2 regions of the Pseudomonas sp. B21-048 genome follow, and region 2 is predicted to be linked to the other one. Evidence: riboswitches for the same ligand, from Rfam matches in the RefSeq annotation. Region 2 holds a riboswitch; the other holds the start of a gene.
What was found. A riboswitch is a leader RNA that binds a small molecule or an ion and turns the genes downstream of it on or off. The one in region 2 is predicted to bind cobalamin.

Region 1: linked by a shared signal. The riboswitch ahead of cobO (cob(I)yrinic acid a,c-diamide adenosyltransferase) and the one ahead of cobW (cobalamin biosynthesis protein CobW) in region 2 are both predicted to bind cobalamin.

Annotation. Positions count from the first base shown of each region.
Region 1 is NZ_CP087168.1:3,883,028-3,890,976, reverse strand. Features, by position in the region: gene LOY56_RS18280 (C40 family peptidase) at 1-473, shown strand, start outside; gene LOY56_RS18275 (C40 family peptidase) at 639-1,175, shown strand; gene LOY56_RS18270 (sorbosone dehydrogenase family protein) at 1,279-2,592, opposite strand; gene LOY56_RS18265 (hypothetical protein) at 2,661-3,245, opposite strand; cobalamin riboswitch at 3,402-3,636, shown strand; gene cobO (cob(I)yrinic acid a,c-diamide adenosyltransferase) at 3,717-4,328, shown strand; gene LOY56_RS18255 (cobyrinate a,c-diamide synthase) at 4,339-5,664, shown strand; gene bluB (5,6-dimethylbenzimidazole synthase) at 5,661-6,311, shown strand; gene cbiB (adenosylcobinamide-phosphate synthase CbiB) at 6,308-7,216, shown strand; gene cobD (threonine-phosphate decarboxylase CobD) at 7,209-7,949, shown strand, end outside.
Region 2 is NZ_CP087168.1:3,310,411-3,318,359, reverse strand. Features, by position in the region: gene LOY56_RS15430 (cobalamin biosynthesis protein) at 1-214, opposite strand, end outside; gene LOY56_RS15425 (CbtA family protein) at 211-915, opposite strand; gene LOY56_RS15420 (CbtB domain-containing protein) at 927-1,118, opposite strand; cobalamin riboswitch at 1,240-1,466, opposite strand; cobalamin riboswitch at 1,586-1,802, shown strand; gene cobW (cobalamin biosynthesis protein CobW) at 1,903-2,964, shown strand; gene cobN (cobaltochelatase subunit CobN) at 2,968-6,741, shown strand; gene LOY56_RS15405 (ATP-binding protein) at 6,891-7,895, shown strand.

The DNA of each region.
Region 1 (7,949 bases), 570 kb from region 2:
AGGAACTGGCAGACTTCGCCGGCGGCAAGTCGTACCAGCTTCCGGTTCTGGCCGACAGCATTCTCGAACGTGGCATGTCCCTGATCGGTACCCGTTACCGTTTCGGTGGCACCTCCGAGGCGGGTTTCGACTGCAGCGGCTTCATCGGTTATCTGTTTCGTGAAGAGGCTGGCATGAACCTGCCGCGCTCCACCCGCGAAATGATCAACGTTGATGCTCCTCTGGTTGCTCGCAGCGCCCTCAAGCCAGGTGACCTGCTGTTCTTCGCCACCAATGGTCGTCGCGGTCGTGTCAGTCACGCCGGGATCTACCTGGGTGATAACCAGTTCATCCACTCCAGCAGCCGCAAAAGCGGTGGTGTCCGGATCGATAGCCTGGGCGACAGCTACTGGAGCAAGACCTTCATCGAAGCCAAGCGCGCACTCGCGATGGCGCCGAATACGGCACCGGCTATCGTCACTGCACGCAAGTAAGCGGACAGTTTGTAAGGCGAAGTTAAAGTCTTACTTGAAGTTTGCCGCGTAGCCGCTAGAATCCTGATCTATTATTGATGGCAAACCGCCTGCGTTCTGCGCAGGCGGTTTTCTTTTCTGCCTTCTCGGTGGAAAAAGCCGCAGCCAGATCAGGATGTTCTGTTTATGACGATGTCGGCCCGCCTCGCACTCATGTTCTTCGCAGCGCTGCTCAGCGCCTGCGCCAGCCGCACACCGCCACCTGCGCCGGTGGTTCGCGCTCCGATTGTTTTCGGTCCTTCCCAAGCCTTTTCTCCTGCGGCAGAAGACGTGCTGTTCCGTGCGCTGGGTCTGGTGGGAACGCCGTATCGCTGGGGCGGCAACACGCCGGATTCCGGGTTCGATTGCAGCGGTCTGATCGGTTATGTGTATCGCGATGTCGCCGGCATTTCCTTGCCGCGCTCCACCCGCGAGATGATCGGGATGCAAGCTCCCAGTGTCGGCAAGGAAGGCCTGCAAACCGGCGACCTGATTTTCTTCGCCACCCAGGGCGGCTCCCAGGTCAGCCACGCCGGGATCTACGTCGGCGAAGGCCGCTTCGTCCACGCCCCGGCCACGGGCGGCACGGTCAAGCTGGACAGCTTGTCCAAGGCTTACTGGCAGAAAGCCTATCTGAGCGCCAAGCGCGTCTTGCAGCCTGAACACTTGGCACATAATCCGTAGTGTATGTAGGCGTCTGCCGGAAAAGATCGCAGCCTGCGGCAGCTCCTACGTTGGGATGACGTACACCCTGTAGGAGCTGCCGCAGGCTGCGATCTTTTGACGTTTACTTGGCTGCGGAAACGCGCCACACCTTGTTCCCCACATCATCCGCCACCAGCAAGCCTCCTTGCTGATCGATCACGACACCCACCGGTCGGCCCATGGCTTTTTCCTCGTCATTGAGGAAACCAATGAGCACATCCACCGGCTGCCCGGTCGGTTTGCCGGCGTTGAACGGCACGAAAATCACTTTGTAGCCACTGTGCGGTTTGCGGTTCCACGAGCCGTGCTGGCCGATGAAGGCACCTTGAGTGAACGGCGCGGGCAACTTGCTGCCTTCGGCGAAGGTCAGGCCCAGTGACGCGGTGTGTGGCCCCACCGCGTAGTCTGGCGCAATGGCCTTGGCTACCAGATCAGGGTTTTGCGGCTCGACGCGAATGTCGACGTGCTGGCCGTAATAGCTGTAAGGCCAGCCGTAGAACCCACCGTCCTTCACGGATGTGATGTAGTCCGGCACCAGGTCGCTGCCGATTTCGTCACGCTCGTTGACGGCAGTCCACAGTGCGCCGCTCTGAGGTTCCCAGGCCAGGCCGTTTGGATTGCGAATCCCCGAGGCGAAGATCCGATGGTTGCCGGTGGCGCGGTCCACTTCCCAGATTGCCGCGCGGCCTTCCTCCTGATCCATGCCATTTTCACCGACGTTGCTGTTCGAGCCCACGGTGACGTACAGCTTGCTGCCATCCTTGCTGGCGATGACGTTTTTGGTCCAGTGGTGATTCAGTGTGCCGCCGGGCAAATCGACCACCTTGGTCGGTTGCGACTTGATCGCCGTCTCGCCGTTTTCGTAGTGGAAGCGCAGCAGGCGATCAGTGTCGGCAACGTACAGGTCATTGCCGACCAGGGTCATGCCAAAGGGCGAGTTGAGGTTTTCCAGGAACACCGTGCGGGTTTCGGCGACACCGTCGTGGTCTTTGTCCCGCAGCAGGGTGATGCGGTTCGGGCTGGGGACCCCGGCGCCGGCACGGCCCATGACTTTGCCCATGACCCAACCGCGAATGCCTTTGCCGTCATCGGGTTTTGGCGGCGCATTGGTTTCGGCCACCAGCACATCGCCGTTGGGCAGTACATAGAGCCAGCGCGGGTGCTCGAGGCCTTCGGCAAACGCCGCCACTTGAGTTCCTGCCGCAGCGACAGGTTTCTTGCCTTCAGGCCAGCCGATCGCCGGGGCGATGTTCACCGTCGGGATCAGGGTTTTATTCGGTTCTGGTAGCTTGGGTGAGGGACCTGTGCCGTCCGAGACTTGCAGTCTGGAAGTTTCACCACAAGCGGCGAGCCCTCCGGCGAGCGCGATGATGAACATGAGCTGGGGTTTGCGCATTACTGATCTTCCCTATGAATGCATTGACGTAATCATAGAGAAGCGTAGACGCTCGATGGTTCAACCGGTCAGCCGTGGGCTTCTTTGAAGAGTACGGCGATCCCTGGGTGGTAATTGCCGGCTTCATTGTGCAACTTGCGGTACGCGTAAGGGAAATACCAGGCCACGGCGCAGCTGTGTTCTTTTTGCAGGTCGTCGACCATGTCCTGGAGTTCTTCCGGGGTGGCGCTGTGCTGAGCTTTTTGTGGGGCGACAAACAGACAGCCGAGTTTCAGATCGCTGGCGTAACTGATTCGCTTCGCGTCACTGGTGATGTCCGCCAGCGCCTGAGTCAGGTTCAGGCTATTGACCCGCGGCCAGCGCTGGGTGGTCTGGAGATACGCACGCTGTTCGCTGCTGGCGATAAACAGATCAGCGCGGGCGTTACGTTCGCCTTCTTCGTTCTGCTTGCGGGTCGACGTGTGTTGCAGCGTGACCATTTCTGCCATCCAGGCCGCGGCGCAGAGCAGGCCGAGGTTGGCGTTTTCGTCGTGCCAGTAAGGTGTATCGTTATCGCCGCGCACGGCGTTGTAGCGGTCGATACAGTCAAACCAGCGTTCCAGCACCGGCCGCAGGAATTCCAGCTTCGGATTGCTGATGATCATGCCTTGCATGTGGCTCACCCTTGTTATTGTGTATTGTGAGGTTGTGGCTCTTTGATATCACTGCTGGCAGTGTGGCACAAGATTGGCGTCGGTTAATTGATCGACGGCAGTTATTCGCTCAGCGGCGCCCCGGCTTTAATTGACGCTCCATCCCCAACCCTCTAACCTTCGCGGCTTGTTTCAGGTGCTCTGTGACCTTGGTCGACAGAGTGAAACAGGGAAGCCGGTGAGTGACTATCTTCAAGCAACGAAGAGTCATGATCCCGGCGCTGCCCCCGCAACGGTAAATGAGTGAAGACTGCGCCAAGAGCCACTGTGTCGACTGTCGACATGGGAAGGCGCGCAGCCAGGCCAACGCCGCTCATGAGCCCGGAGACCGGCCTGATTCATCCAACGGCATCACGGTGGGCGATGCCAGGCTTCTTGCCGTCTATGCTTGTGCCTGCCCGCCGTTATCCAGCCTCAACGGAGAGCTCCCCCATGACTGATACCCCCGATCGTGACGAACGCCATCTGGCGCGCATGCTGCGCAAAAAAGCGGTGATCGACGAACGCATCGCCAACTCGCCGAATGAATGCGGTTTGCTGCTGGTGCTTTCCGGCAACGGCAAAGGCAAAAGCAGCTCGGCGTTCGGCATGCTTGCGCGGTCGATGGGCCACGGTATGCAGTGCGGCGTGGTGCAGTTCATCAAAGGGCGCACCAGCACCGGCGAGGAGCTGTTCTTCCGGCGCTTCCCGGAGCAAGTGCGTTTTCATGTGATGGGCGAGGGCTTTACCTGGGAAACCCAGGACCGCCAGCGTGACATCGCCGCCGCCGAAGCCGCGTGGGCGGTGTCCCGCGAATTGCTGCGTGATCCGGCCATTGGCCTGGTGGTGCTTGATGAATTGAACATCGCCCTCAAGCACGGCTACCTCGATCTCGATCAGGTGCTCAGCGACTTGCAGGCCCGTCCGCCGATGCAGCACGTGGTGGTCACCGGTCGTGGCGCCAAACCAGAGATGATCGAGCTGGCCGACACCGTCACTGAAATGGGCATGATCAAGCACGCCTTCCAGGCCGGAATCAAAGCGCAAAAAGGCGTCGAGTTGTGAGCTGCACTTTATGAATAGCCATCGTCAATGCCCGGCGGTACTGATCGCCGCGCCGGCCTCCGGTCAGGGCAAGACCACCGTCACCGCCGCGCTCGCTCGTTTGCATCGTAATCAGGGGCGCAAGGTTCGCGTGTTCAAATGCGGCCCGGATTTTCTCGACCCGATGATTCTCGAGCGCGCCAGCGGTGCACCGGTTTATCAACTTGACATGTGGATGGTCGGCGAGCAGGAAAGTCGGCGTCTATTGTGGGAGGCCGCGGGCGAAGCCGATCTGATCCTCATCGAAGGCGTCATGGGACTGTTCGACGGTACGCCGTCCAGTGCCGATCTGGCGCGGCACTTCGGTGTGCCGGTGCTCGGCGTGATCGACGGCACCGCGATGGCGCAGACGTTTGGCGCGCTGGCCCTGGGCCTTGCGCGTTATCAGCCGGATTTACCGTTTGCCGGTGTGTTGGCCAACCGGGTCGGCACTGTGCGCCATGCGCAGTTGCTCGAAGGCAGCCTGACTGAAGGCTTGCGCTGGTACGGCGCCTTGTCCCGGGAGACCGGGATCGAATTGCCGAGTCGGCATCTCGGCCTGGTTCAGGCCAGCGAGCTGAACGACCTGGATCTGCGCCTTGATGCGGCGGCCGATTCACTGGCCAGCAGTTGCGATGTAACCCTACCGCCGGCTGTGGAATTCGCCGCGCCTGAAATGATCGCCGCCGAACCGTTGCTGGCCGGTGTGCGGATTGCCGTGGCCCGAGACGAAGCTTTCGCGTTTACCTACGGCGCGAGCCTGGATCTGCTGCGGGCCATGGGCGCCGAATTGTCTTTCTTCTCGCCGATCCGCGACACTGAATTGCCGGAGGCAGACAGTCTTTATCTGCCCGGCGGTTACCCCGAATTGCACCATGTGGCGTTGTCACAAAACACGCCGATGCTGACCGCGATCCGTGCTCATCACGCAGCGGGCAAACCGTTGCTGGCCGAGTGTGGCGGCATGCTGTATCTGCTGGATTCCTTGACCGATGTCGAGGGTACTCGCGCTGAACTGGTTGGCTTGCTGGCCGGTGATGCGGTGATGCAGAAGCGTCTTGCCGCGTTGGCGTTGCAGGCGGTCGAATTGCCGGAAGGTTTGTTGCGTGGGCACACGTATCATCACTCGTTGACCAGCACTGAACTTGAGCCGATTGCTCGAGGTTTGAGCCCCAATGGCGGGCGAGGGGCTGAGGCGGTTTATCGGGAAGGGCGGATGACGGCCTCTTATGTGCATTTTTATTTTCCGTCCAATCCATCGGCGATTGCTGCGCTGTTTGTGCCTGACCGTGAAGCCGCCATCGCGAGCAGGCCATGACCGACAACACATTCAGTGATGCCGAACGCGCAGCCGTCTACCGAGCCATCGCCGAACGTCGCGACATGCGTCACTTCAGTGGCGGCTCGGTCGAGCCCGAGTTATTGAGGCGTCTGCTCGAAGCCGCGCATCAGGCCCCGAGTGTTGGCCTGATGCAGCCTTGGCGTTTTATCCGCATCAGCGACCGGGCACTGCGCGGCAAGATTCAGCAACTGGTGGAAGAGGAACGCATCCGCACCGCCGAAGCCCTCGGCGAACGCTCCGACGAATTCATGAAGCTCAAGGTCGAAGGCATCAACGACTGCGCCGAGGTGCTGGTTGCCGCGCTGATGGACGATCGCGAGCGACATATCTTCGGCCGTCGTACATTGCCGGAAATGGACATGGCCTCGCTGTCTTGCGCCATCCAGAACCTTTGGCTGGCGTCCCGCGCCGAAGGCCTGGGCATGGGTTGGGTATCATTGTTCGAGCCACAAGCGCTGGCGGACTTGCTGGGTTTGCCGGCCGGGGCCAAACCTTTGGCCATTCTTTGCCTGGGGCCGGTCGAGGCGTTCTATCCGGCGCCGATGTTGGTACTCGAAGGCTGGGCGCAAGTGCGCCCACTCAGCGAGTTGCTGTATGAAAATTATTGGGGAGTGAGTCAATGAGTGTGGCGTTGTTGAGTGTCGCCGCGGTCGCGCTGGATGCGCTGCTGGGTGAGCCCAAACGCTGGCATCCGCTGGTGGCGTTCGGTCGTTTTGCCGATCGCATCGAACAACGTTTCAACTCCGCTGGCCGTGGCTGGCGCAGTCACGGGGTTACGGCCTGGGTGATGGCGGTCGTGCCGCTGACCTTGCTGGCCACAGCGCTTTCCTGGGCGCCTTACGTTGGCTGGATCGTCGAGATTCTCGTGCTCTATTGCGCCCTCGGTATGCGCAGCCTCGGTGAGCACGTCGAGCCGGTGGCCAAGGCCCTGCGCAGCGATGATCTGATCGAGGCGCGCAAACGCGTCGGCTATCTGGTCAGCCGTCAGACCAGCGAGCTGGATGAAACCGAAGTCGCCCGCGCCGCCACCGAATCGGTGCTGGAGAACGGCAGCGATGCGGTGTTCGCTGCGCTGTTCTGGTTTGCCGTGGCGGGGGCGCCCGGCGTGGTGCTCTATCGTCTGAGCAACACCCTCGATGCGATGTGGGGTTATCGCAACGAACGCTTCGAGCGTTTCGGTTGGGCCGCGGCGAAGATTGATGATGTTCTGAACTACATGCCCGCACGCCTGGTGGCGTTGACCTACGCGCTGCTGGGCAAAACCCGACTGGCGCTGAAGTGCTGGCGTACCCAGGGCCCGACCTGGGACAGCCCGAATGCCGGGCCGGTGATGGCGGCCGGTGCCGGTGCGCTGGGCGTCGAGTTAGGCGGGGCGGCGATTTATCACGGTGAACTGCATCAGCGTCCGCAGTTGGGCGAAGGCGTGCCGGCGGATGCCGATTCTATCGACCGTGGCTGGCAATTGGTCCAGCGCGGGGTATGGTTATGGCTGCTGATTCTTTGCGTGGGGGCTGAGTTCTATGCTTGAGCACGGTGGTCGCTTGCGCAAGGCGGCGCTTGAATATGGCATTGCCGAAGCCGATTGGCTCGACCTGTCCAGTGGCCTGGCGCCTTGGCCATTCCCGGTCCCGGACATCCCGCTGCGGGCTTGGGCGCGGTTGCCGGAAACCGATGACGGGCTGGAGCAGGCTGCCTGCGACTATTACGGTGCGGTCCAAGTGTTGCCGGTGGCCGGCTCGCAAATGGCGATCCAGTTGCTGCCACGTTTGCGCCGGGCCGGCAAGGTCGGCGTGCTGTCGCCGTGTTACGCCGAACACGCCGAAGCCTGGCGTCGCAACGGTTACATCGTGCGTGAAGTGCTGGAGTCGGAAGTCGATTTCTTTCTCGACAGTCTCGACGTGCTGGTGGTGGTCAACCCCAACAATCCCACGGGGTTGAGCCTGACCCCGGCTCGCCTGCTGGATTGGCATTCGCGGCTGGCTCAGCGCGGTGGCTGGCTGGTGGTGGATGAGGCATTCATGGACAACACCCCGCATTTGAGTCTGGCGCCGTTCACCCATCAGATCGGCTTGATCGTGCTGCGCTCCTTTGGCAAATTTTTCGGCCTGGCCGGGGTGCGGCTGGGGTTTGTGCTGGCCGAGCGCAAGTTGCTCAAGCTGCTGGCCGAACAGGTCGGACCTTGGGCGGTCAGCGGACCGACCCGCGTGCTCGGCCAGGCGTGCTTGACGGATACCGAGGGGCACACGCGACAGCGCATTCGT
Region 2 (7,949 bases):
AATACATCAACGGCAATGCCAGTTGTTCGGCCAGTTCGATCAGGGCGGGTTCTCCGCGCTTGAGGTCGATACTGGCCAAGGCCTTGATCTCACGAAGTTCGATTTGATGGGCCTGTAACGCCTGATCAAGCAGCGCCCGCAGCGTACTGACGGGGCAGCCGCGCTGGCAGCCCAGGCCGACCACCAGGGTCGGCGCTGCGCTGACGTCAGTCATGCGCAGTATTGGCCATCGCTTTTGCGGCGGAACAACCAGGCGCTGATCAGGCCCAAGGCCAGCCAGAACGCCATGTTGGTCAGTTGCGAAGCGATTTTGAACTGCGCTTCCAGGGCTTCCGGAGCCAGCATGGAGTGCACTTCCGGTTGTGGCGCGCCAATGACGTGCGGAACGGCGAGAATTGCCACGCCGAGGATCTTCATCAGCCAGTGGCGGCTGAAGACAATCAGCGCAATACCGGTAGCAGTGGACGCTGCCGTGCCGATCCACCAGATCTGCCGTTGCGCCAGATCCGCAGCAGCAGTGCCCGGCAGCTCAGGTGGCAGACCGAGGGTTGGCGCCAGCACGAACGTCGCATAACCGGCCAGACCCCAGAGCAAGCCCTGAGAGGTACGGCGTGGAGCGCGCAAGGTGTAGAGGCCCGCGAGCATCAGGGCGAAACCGACCGCTACCACCAGATTGCCGCCGGTGGTCGACAGCACGCGCTGCCAGCCGTCTTCCGGTTCCCAGGCTTCAGCATCGTGGGTGTGAGCGACAGCACCCGCGGCGTGCTCGTGGGTTTCAACTGCGGCCGGCTCGGACTTTTCGTAGGTCTCGGCCTGCAAAATCAGCGGGGCCACCCAGAAGCTTTGCAGCAGGGTCAACAGCAGGGCGGCCAGCAGCCCGGCGAAACCTGCGGTTTGCGCAATACGCTTGATCATGTCAGCAGGTCTCAATGGCACGGAAAGGCGGAGCTGTGGCGGGTATCGTGCGCGGCGTTGTGCACCGCTTCGATGTGCGAGAAACCGGCGAAATACACGAGGCTAGCGCCCAGGATCGACGCAAAAAAAGCGGCGGTCAGGCGTTGGCTCAGGGTAGTGGTGGTGCTGGCGGTGCTGCTGGCGGTACTGCTGATGATCGACATGGCGCTTCCCTCTGGTCTGTCAGCGGGTGAATAGAGCGCATGAAAACCTCCGCACGCCGGGGGCACGCAGAGATTTCGAACAGCGCCCGCCCACCGCGGGTTTGTTATTCAGTGAACATAAAAGTCACTTTGTGTTGCGGGCCGGTCTCCGGGCTCGCGAGGGGCAGGCTTGCGCCGACACCTGCAAGCATCACCTTCCCATGCCGTATGACGGGCACAGTGGATCTGACGCTTCACTCGCTTACCGTTGCGGGGGCAGCACCGGACTGACATGGCTTTGAGTAAAGCACATGATTCACCGATTTCCCGTTTCACCCTATGAAGGGCACCCGTAACAAGGCGTGTAGGAGAGCATGGGTGGGGGTTGGGCGTCAATTGGCAAGGGTTCTCAACTCTGTGGCGAGGGGGCTTGCCTGTGGCGAGGGGGCTGTGGCGTGCTCAGTGATTGACCCGCCCCCACACGATGCGTAGCCTTGCGCTTTCGAGGTTCTTCGGCATCTGCCGAAGCTAAGAAGGGAACGCGGTCGATGCCGCGGCTGCCCCCGCAACTGTGAACGGTGATGTTCGCTGCCACGCCACTGCAAGCCCTGATTCATCAGGTTCGCGGGAAGGCGCAGCGAATGCCAGGCCAATAAGGCCGGCACACCGTCAGCCAGGAGACCTGCCTCGACACAGATTCTCACTACAACCGGGCGGGGTGATCCGGTGGCGGAACTCTTGCGCGCGTGCATCCGCCGCTGCGATTGTCGTCCCGTATGCCCGCCACCTTGCCAAAGGGCATCCGATGAAAACACTGGCCAAACTCCCCGTCACCATCGTTACCGGCTTCCTCGGCTCGGGCAAAACCACCTTGCTGCGCCACATGCTCGACAACGCCCAGGGCCGCCGTATTGCGGTGATCGTCAACGAGTTCGGCGAGCTGGGCATCGACGGCGAAATCCTCAAGCAGTGCTCGATCGGTTGCACCGAAGAAGAAGCTAACGGTCGCGTCTACGAACTGGCCAACGGCTGCCTGTGCTGCACGGTTCAGGAAGAATTCTTCCCGGTGATGCGCGAACTGGTCGCTCGTCGCGGCGACCTCGACCACATCCTCATCGAAACCTCGGGCCTGGCCCTGCCAAAGCCTTTGGTTCAAGCCTTCCAGTGGCCAGAAATCCGCAGCGCCTGCACGGTTGACGCGGTGATCACCGTGGTCGATAGCCCGGCCGTCGCTGCTGGCACCTTCGCGGCGTTCCCGGATCAGGTCGATGCCATGCGCAAACTCGACCCGAACCTGGATCACGAATCGCCGCTGCACGAGCTGTTCGCCGACCAACTGGCCAGCGCCGACCTGGTGATCCTCAACAAGGCCGACCTGATCAGCGCTGAAGACCTGGCCCGCGTGCGCCTGGAAGTCGCCGAAGAACTGCCGCCAGCGGTGAAAGTCATCGAAGCCAGCAGCGGTCGTCTGCCACTGGACGTGCTGATCGGCCTCGGCGCCGGTTCCGAAGAACACATCGACAGCCGCCACAGTCATCACGATCATCACCATGAAGGTGAGGACGACCACGACCATGACGCCTTCGACTCCATCTCCATCGAACTGCCGCAAGCCGACGAAAGCCTGCTGCTGGACGCGCTGACCCAACTGGTGGTCCAGCACGGCATCCTGCGCGTCAAAGGTTTTGCGGCGATCCCGAACAAACCGATGCGCCTGCTGATCCAGGGCGTGGGCACGCGTTTCGACAAGCATTTCGACCGCCAGTGGAGCGCTGAAGAAGCGCGCACCACGCGTCTGGTGTTGATCGGTCAGGATCTGGACGCCGCTCAGCTCGAAGCGCAATTGCGCGCTGCGCTCAGCGTTTAAACCATGCACCTGCTCAGGACCCAGCCCGGCGGTTTCGTGTCGGATGACAACATTGCCGACCTTGGACAAACCCCCGCCGAGCTGGTGATCCTGTGCAGCGGCGATTCCAGCCTGGCGTTGCTCGCCGAAGCGGCGCAGCAGTTGCCCGACGATTACCCGAGCGTGCGCCTGGCCAACCCGATGCAGGTGCAGAATCACGCCTCGGTCGATCTCTATGTCGACGAAGTGCTGCGCCACGCCAAAGTGATTTTGATCTCGCTGCACGGCGGCATCGCCTATTGGCGTTACGGCATCGAGCGTCTGGTGGAATTGTCCGGACGCGGCGTGCAGCTGATTCTGGTGCCGGGGGATGATCGTCCGGACCCGGAACTCAGTGACCTGAGCACCGTCACCGCGCAAGACCGCGACCGGCTCTGGCACTTCCTGCGTCAGGGCGGCATGGCCAACGCGCTCGACCTGTTTCGCTGCCTCGCCAATCGCTGGCTGGGCCGCGATTACGCCTGGTCCGAGCCGCAAACCCTGCCACGCACCGCGATTTACCATCCGCAAAAAAGCCCCGCTGAGCTGAGTGATTGGCAAGCCGACTGGCAGGCGGATCAGCCGGTGGCGGCGGTGCTGTTTTATCGCTCGCACTTGCAGGCGGCGAACACCGGTTTCATCGATATTTTCTGCCAGCGTTTGCAGGCGGCGGGGTTGAACCCGTTACCGATTGCGCTGGCCAGTTTGAAAGAGCCCGGCTGCCTGACGGTGGTTGAGGACCTGTTGGATGAAGTCGAAGCGGGGGTGATTCTCAACACCACCGGTTTCGCCCAGTCCAGCCCCGAAGCACCGCACTTGCGGCCGTTTCGCCGCAATATCCCGGTGATCCAGGCGATCTGCGCCCAGGACAACGAGCCCGGTTGGCGCGCCAGCGAACAGGGCCTCGGCCCCCGTGATCTGGCGATGCACATTGCGCTGCCGGAACTGGACGGGCGGATCATCAGCCGCCCGATCAGTTTCAAGGACCTGGCCTGGCGCAGTGAGCGCAGCCAGTCCGATGTGGTCTGCTATCGACCTGCACCTGAGCGCATGGATTTCGTTGCAGAACTGGCGCGGCGCTGGATCGATCTGGCGCGTGTGCCCAACGGCGAAAAACGCATCGCCCTGATCCTCGCCAACTACCCGACGCGCGATGGACGCATCGGCAATGGCGTGGGACTCGACACACCGGCTGCGGCATTGAACATCCTGCGCGCGCTGCACGCCGAAGGTTATCCGCTGCCAGCCGAGTTGCCGGACAGCGGCACCGCATTGATCCAGCAATTGCTCGGCGGCGTCAGCAACGACCTCGATACCCTCGACCAGCGTCCCTGCCATCAAAGCCTCGCGCTGGACGACTACAACCTGATGTTCAACGCGCTGCCAGAAGCCAATCGCCAAGCGGTGCTGGAACGTTGGGGCGCGCCCGAAAACGATCCAATGTTCCGTGGCGGACGAATGATGATTGCCGGTCTGCGCTTCGGCCTGACCTTCGTCGGCATTCAACCGGCCCGGGGTTATCAAGTGGACCCGAGCGCGGTGTATCACGACCCGGACCTGGTGCCGCCTCACGGCTATCTCGCTTTCTATTTCTGGTTGCGCAACACCTACGGCGCTCACGGCGTGATCCACGTCGGCAAGCACGGCAACCTCGAATGGCTGCCGGGCAAGGGCGTCGGGCTGTCGGAAAACTGCTGGCCGGATGCATTGCTCGGGCCGCTGCCGAACATCTATCCGTTTATCGTCAATGACCCGGGCGAGGGCGCCCAAGCCAAGCGTCGTACGCAGGCAGTGATCATCGATCACCTGATGCCGCCGCTGACCCGCGCTGAAACCTACGGTCCGCTGCGTAATCTCGAATGGTTGGCCGACGAATATTACGAAGCGCAATTGCTCGATCCGCGCCGCGCCCGGGAATTGCAGCGCGACATTCTGCAATTGGTGCGCGACACGCACATCGACCGCGAACTGCAACTGGACGAGAAGCTTGACAGCGATGCCGATGCGGCGATCTGGTTGCCGCGTCTGGACACATACCTGTGCGATTTGAAGGAGTCGCAGATCCGCGATGGCCTGCACGTGTTTGGCGAGTCGCCGGTCGGTCGGTTACGCATCGACACCTTATTGGCCTTGCTGCGTATTCCTCGCGGCGATGGCCGTGGGGCGCAATCGAGCTTGCTGCGGGCATTGGCCAAGGCGTTTGCATTGGGCTTCGATCCGCTGGATTGCGCGTTGGCCGAGCCGTGGACCGGTCCTCGACCGGATGCCTTGTTGTCGCTCAGTAATGAAGTCTGGCGTACGGCGGGAGACACCCGCGAACGTCTGGAACTGTTCGCCGCGCAGCTGATCGAGCAGGCCTTGAGTGCTGAAATCGATCGGCTGGACGAGCCAGGCTGGTCTGACGTGAGCGCTATCATCGATAGCCTGCGCAACGTCGTTGCCCCACGCCTGGACGCCTGCGGCCCGGCGGAAATGCGCGGCCTGCTCGACGCCCTCAGCGGTCGATTCGTCCCGGCCGGCCCCAGCGGTGCACCGAGTCGCGGCCGTCTGGACGTACTGCCCACCGGGCGCAATTTCTATTCCGTGGACGTGCGCAACCTGCCGACCACCACCGCGTGGCGCATTGGCTTCCAATCCGCGAACCTGATTCTTGAGCGACACTTGCAGGACCACGGCGATCACCTGCGTCAACTCGGCCTGTCGGTCTGGGGCACCGCGACCATGCGCACCGGTGGCGACGACATTGCCCAGGCCATGGCGCTGATGGGCGTGCGACCGGTCTGGGCTACCGGCAGCCAGCGCGTCGACGACTTCGAGATTCTGCCGTTGAGCCTGCTGGACCGCCCACGCGTGGATGTGACTTTGCGCGTCTCCGGATTTTTCCGCGATGCCTTTGCCAACCTGATCCGGCTGTTCGACGCCGCCGTGCAAGCGGTCGCTGCGCTGGATGAACCGGACGATCTCAACCCGTTGGCGGCCAAGGCCCGCGCCGAGCGGCAAGCGCTGCTGGAATCCGGTCTGGATGAAGACGCGGCGCGGCGGCAGGCCGGCTGGCGCATCTTCGGGGCCAAACCGGGTGCTTACGGAGCGGGCGTGCAGGGCGCCATCGACGGTCGCTTGTGGCAAAGCCGTGAGGACTTGGCCGAGGTTTACCTGAACTGGGGCGGCTACGCTTACGGCGGCTCTGACGAAGGCACCGCCGCCCGCGAACAGTTCGCCCAGCGTCTGAGCCAGGTGCAGGCTGTGCTGCAGAATCAGGACAACCGTGAGCACGACTTGCTCGACTCCAACGACTATTACCAGTTCCAGGGTGGCATGTTGGCGGCCGTCGAAAGCCTGCGCGGCGAAGCGGCGGCCAGTTATCACGGCGACCACAGTCAGCCGGACTTGCCGAAGATTCGCACCTTGAAGGAAGAGCTTAACCGGGTGATCCGTTCCCGGGCGGCCAATCCGAAATGGATCGACGGGGTCAAGCGTCACGGCTATAAAGGCGCGTTCGAACTGGCGGCGACGGTCGATAATCTGTTTGCGTTCGACGCCACCACGCAGTTGATCGACGATCACCAATATGCGTTGCTGGCGGACGCCTATTTGCTCGATCCGGCGACCCGGGAGTTTGTCCGCGAACACAATCCCCATGCCCTGCGAGACATGACCGAGCGCATGCTCGAAGCGCAGCAGCGGGGGATGTGGAAAGAGCCGGGCGAGTACCGAGAGGCGCTGGAGAATTTGTTGCTGGATATAGAAGAAGACGGGTAACCAAGAGACGGATCGTTCCCACGCGCAGCAAAGGAATGCAGCCCGGGACGCTCCGCGTCCCTTCCAGAGCCGAACGCGGAGCGTCCGTTGAGGCATTCCCACGCAGAGCGTGGGAACGATCACACCACCGACCACAACGAGTAATGCACATGACCGACACCCCCCATTTCCCGCTCTCCGCCGTGGTCGGCGCCGATGACTTGAAGCTCGCGCTGTACCTGACCGCCATCGACCCGAAAATCGGCGGTGTGCTGATCGAAGGTCCACGAGGCATGGCCAAATCGACCCTGGCCCGAGGCCTGGCGGACCTGTTGGCCAGCGGTCAATTCGTCACCTTGCCCCTGGGTGCCACTGAAGAACGTCTGGTGGGCACCCTTGACCTCGACGCGGCCCTGAGCGAGGGGCGCGCGCAGTTTTCCCCCGGCGTACTGGCCAAGGCCGATGGCGGCGTGTTGTATGTCGATGAAGTCAATCTGCTGCCCGATCACCTCGTGGACTTGCTGCTCGACGTGGCCGCCAGCGGCACCAACCTGATCGAGCGCGACGGGATTTCCCATCGGCATTCGGCGAAGTTTGTGCTGATCGGCACCATGAATCCGGAAGAGGGCGAACTGCGTCCGCAATTGCTTGACCGCTTTGGCCTGAACGTCGCCCTCAGTGGCCACACCGCACCCGCCGAGCGTGGTCAGATCATCCGTCGTCGACTGGATTTCGACAGCGACTCGCAAGGGTTCTGCGCCGAGTGGGAAAGCCAGCAACACGCACTGCGCGAGCGCTGCCAAAAGGCGCGCTCGGCACTGGCGAGCATTCCCCTCGACGATGCGGCGCTGGCGCAGATCACCGAGCGCTGCTTCGCTGCCGGCGTCGATGGCCTGCGGGCCGACCTGGTCTGGTTGCGCGCGGCCCGGGCTCATGCAGCCTGGCGCGGAGCGAATGCCATTGGCGAAGAAGATATCGACGCGGTCGCCGAGTTTGCCTTGCGCCATCGTCGTCGCGAACACTCGCCACCGATGCCGCAACAATCCCAGGTATCGCAGCCCTCTAACCAGAACCCCAACCCAAGCGAAGGTCAGGGCCAGTGGGGCGAAATGCCCGCTCAAGCGCTGCCGGTCGGCGCACGACGAGAAGTGCCGAGCTGGCCAAAAAAGCCCTAGGCATTCGCCCTCGATCAGATGCGGGGGCGAATGCCAGACCCCGCGCAGGACGGC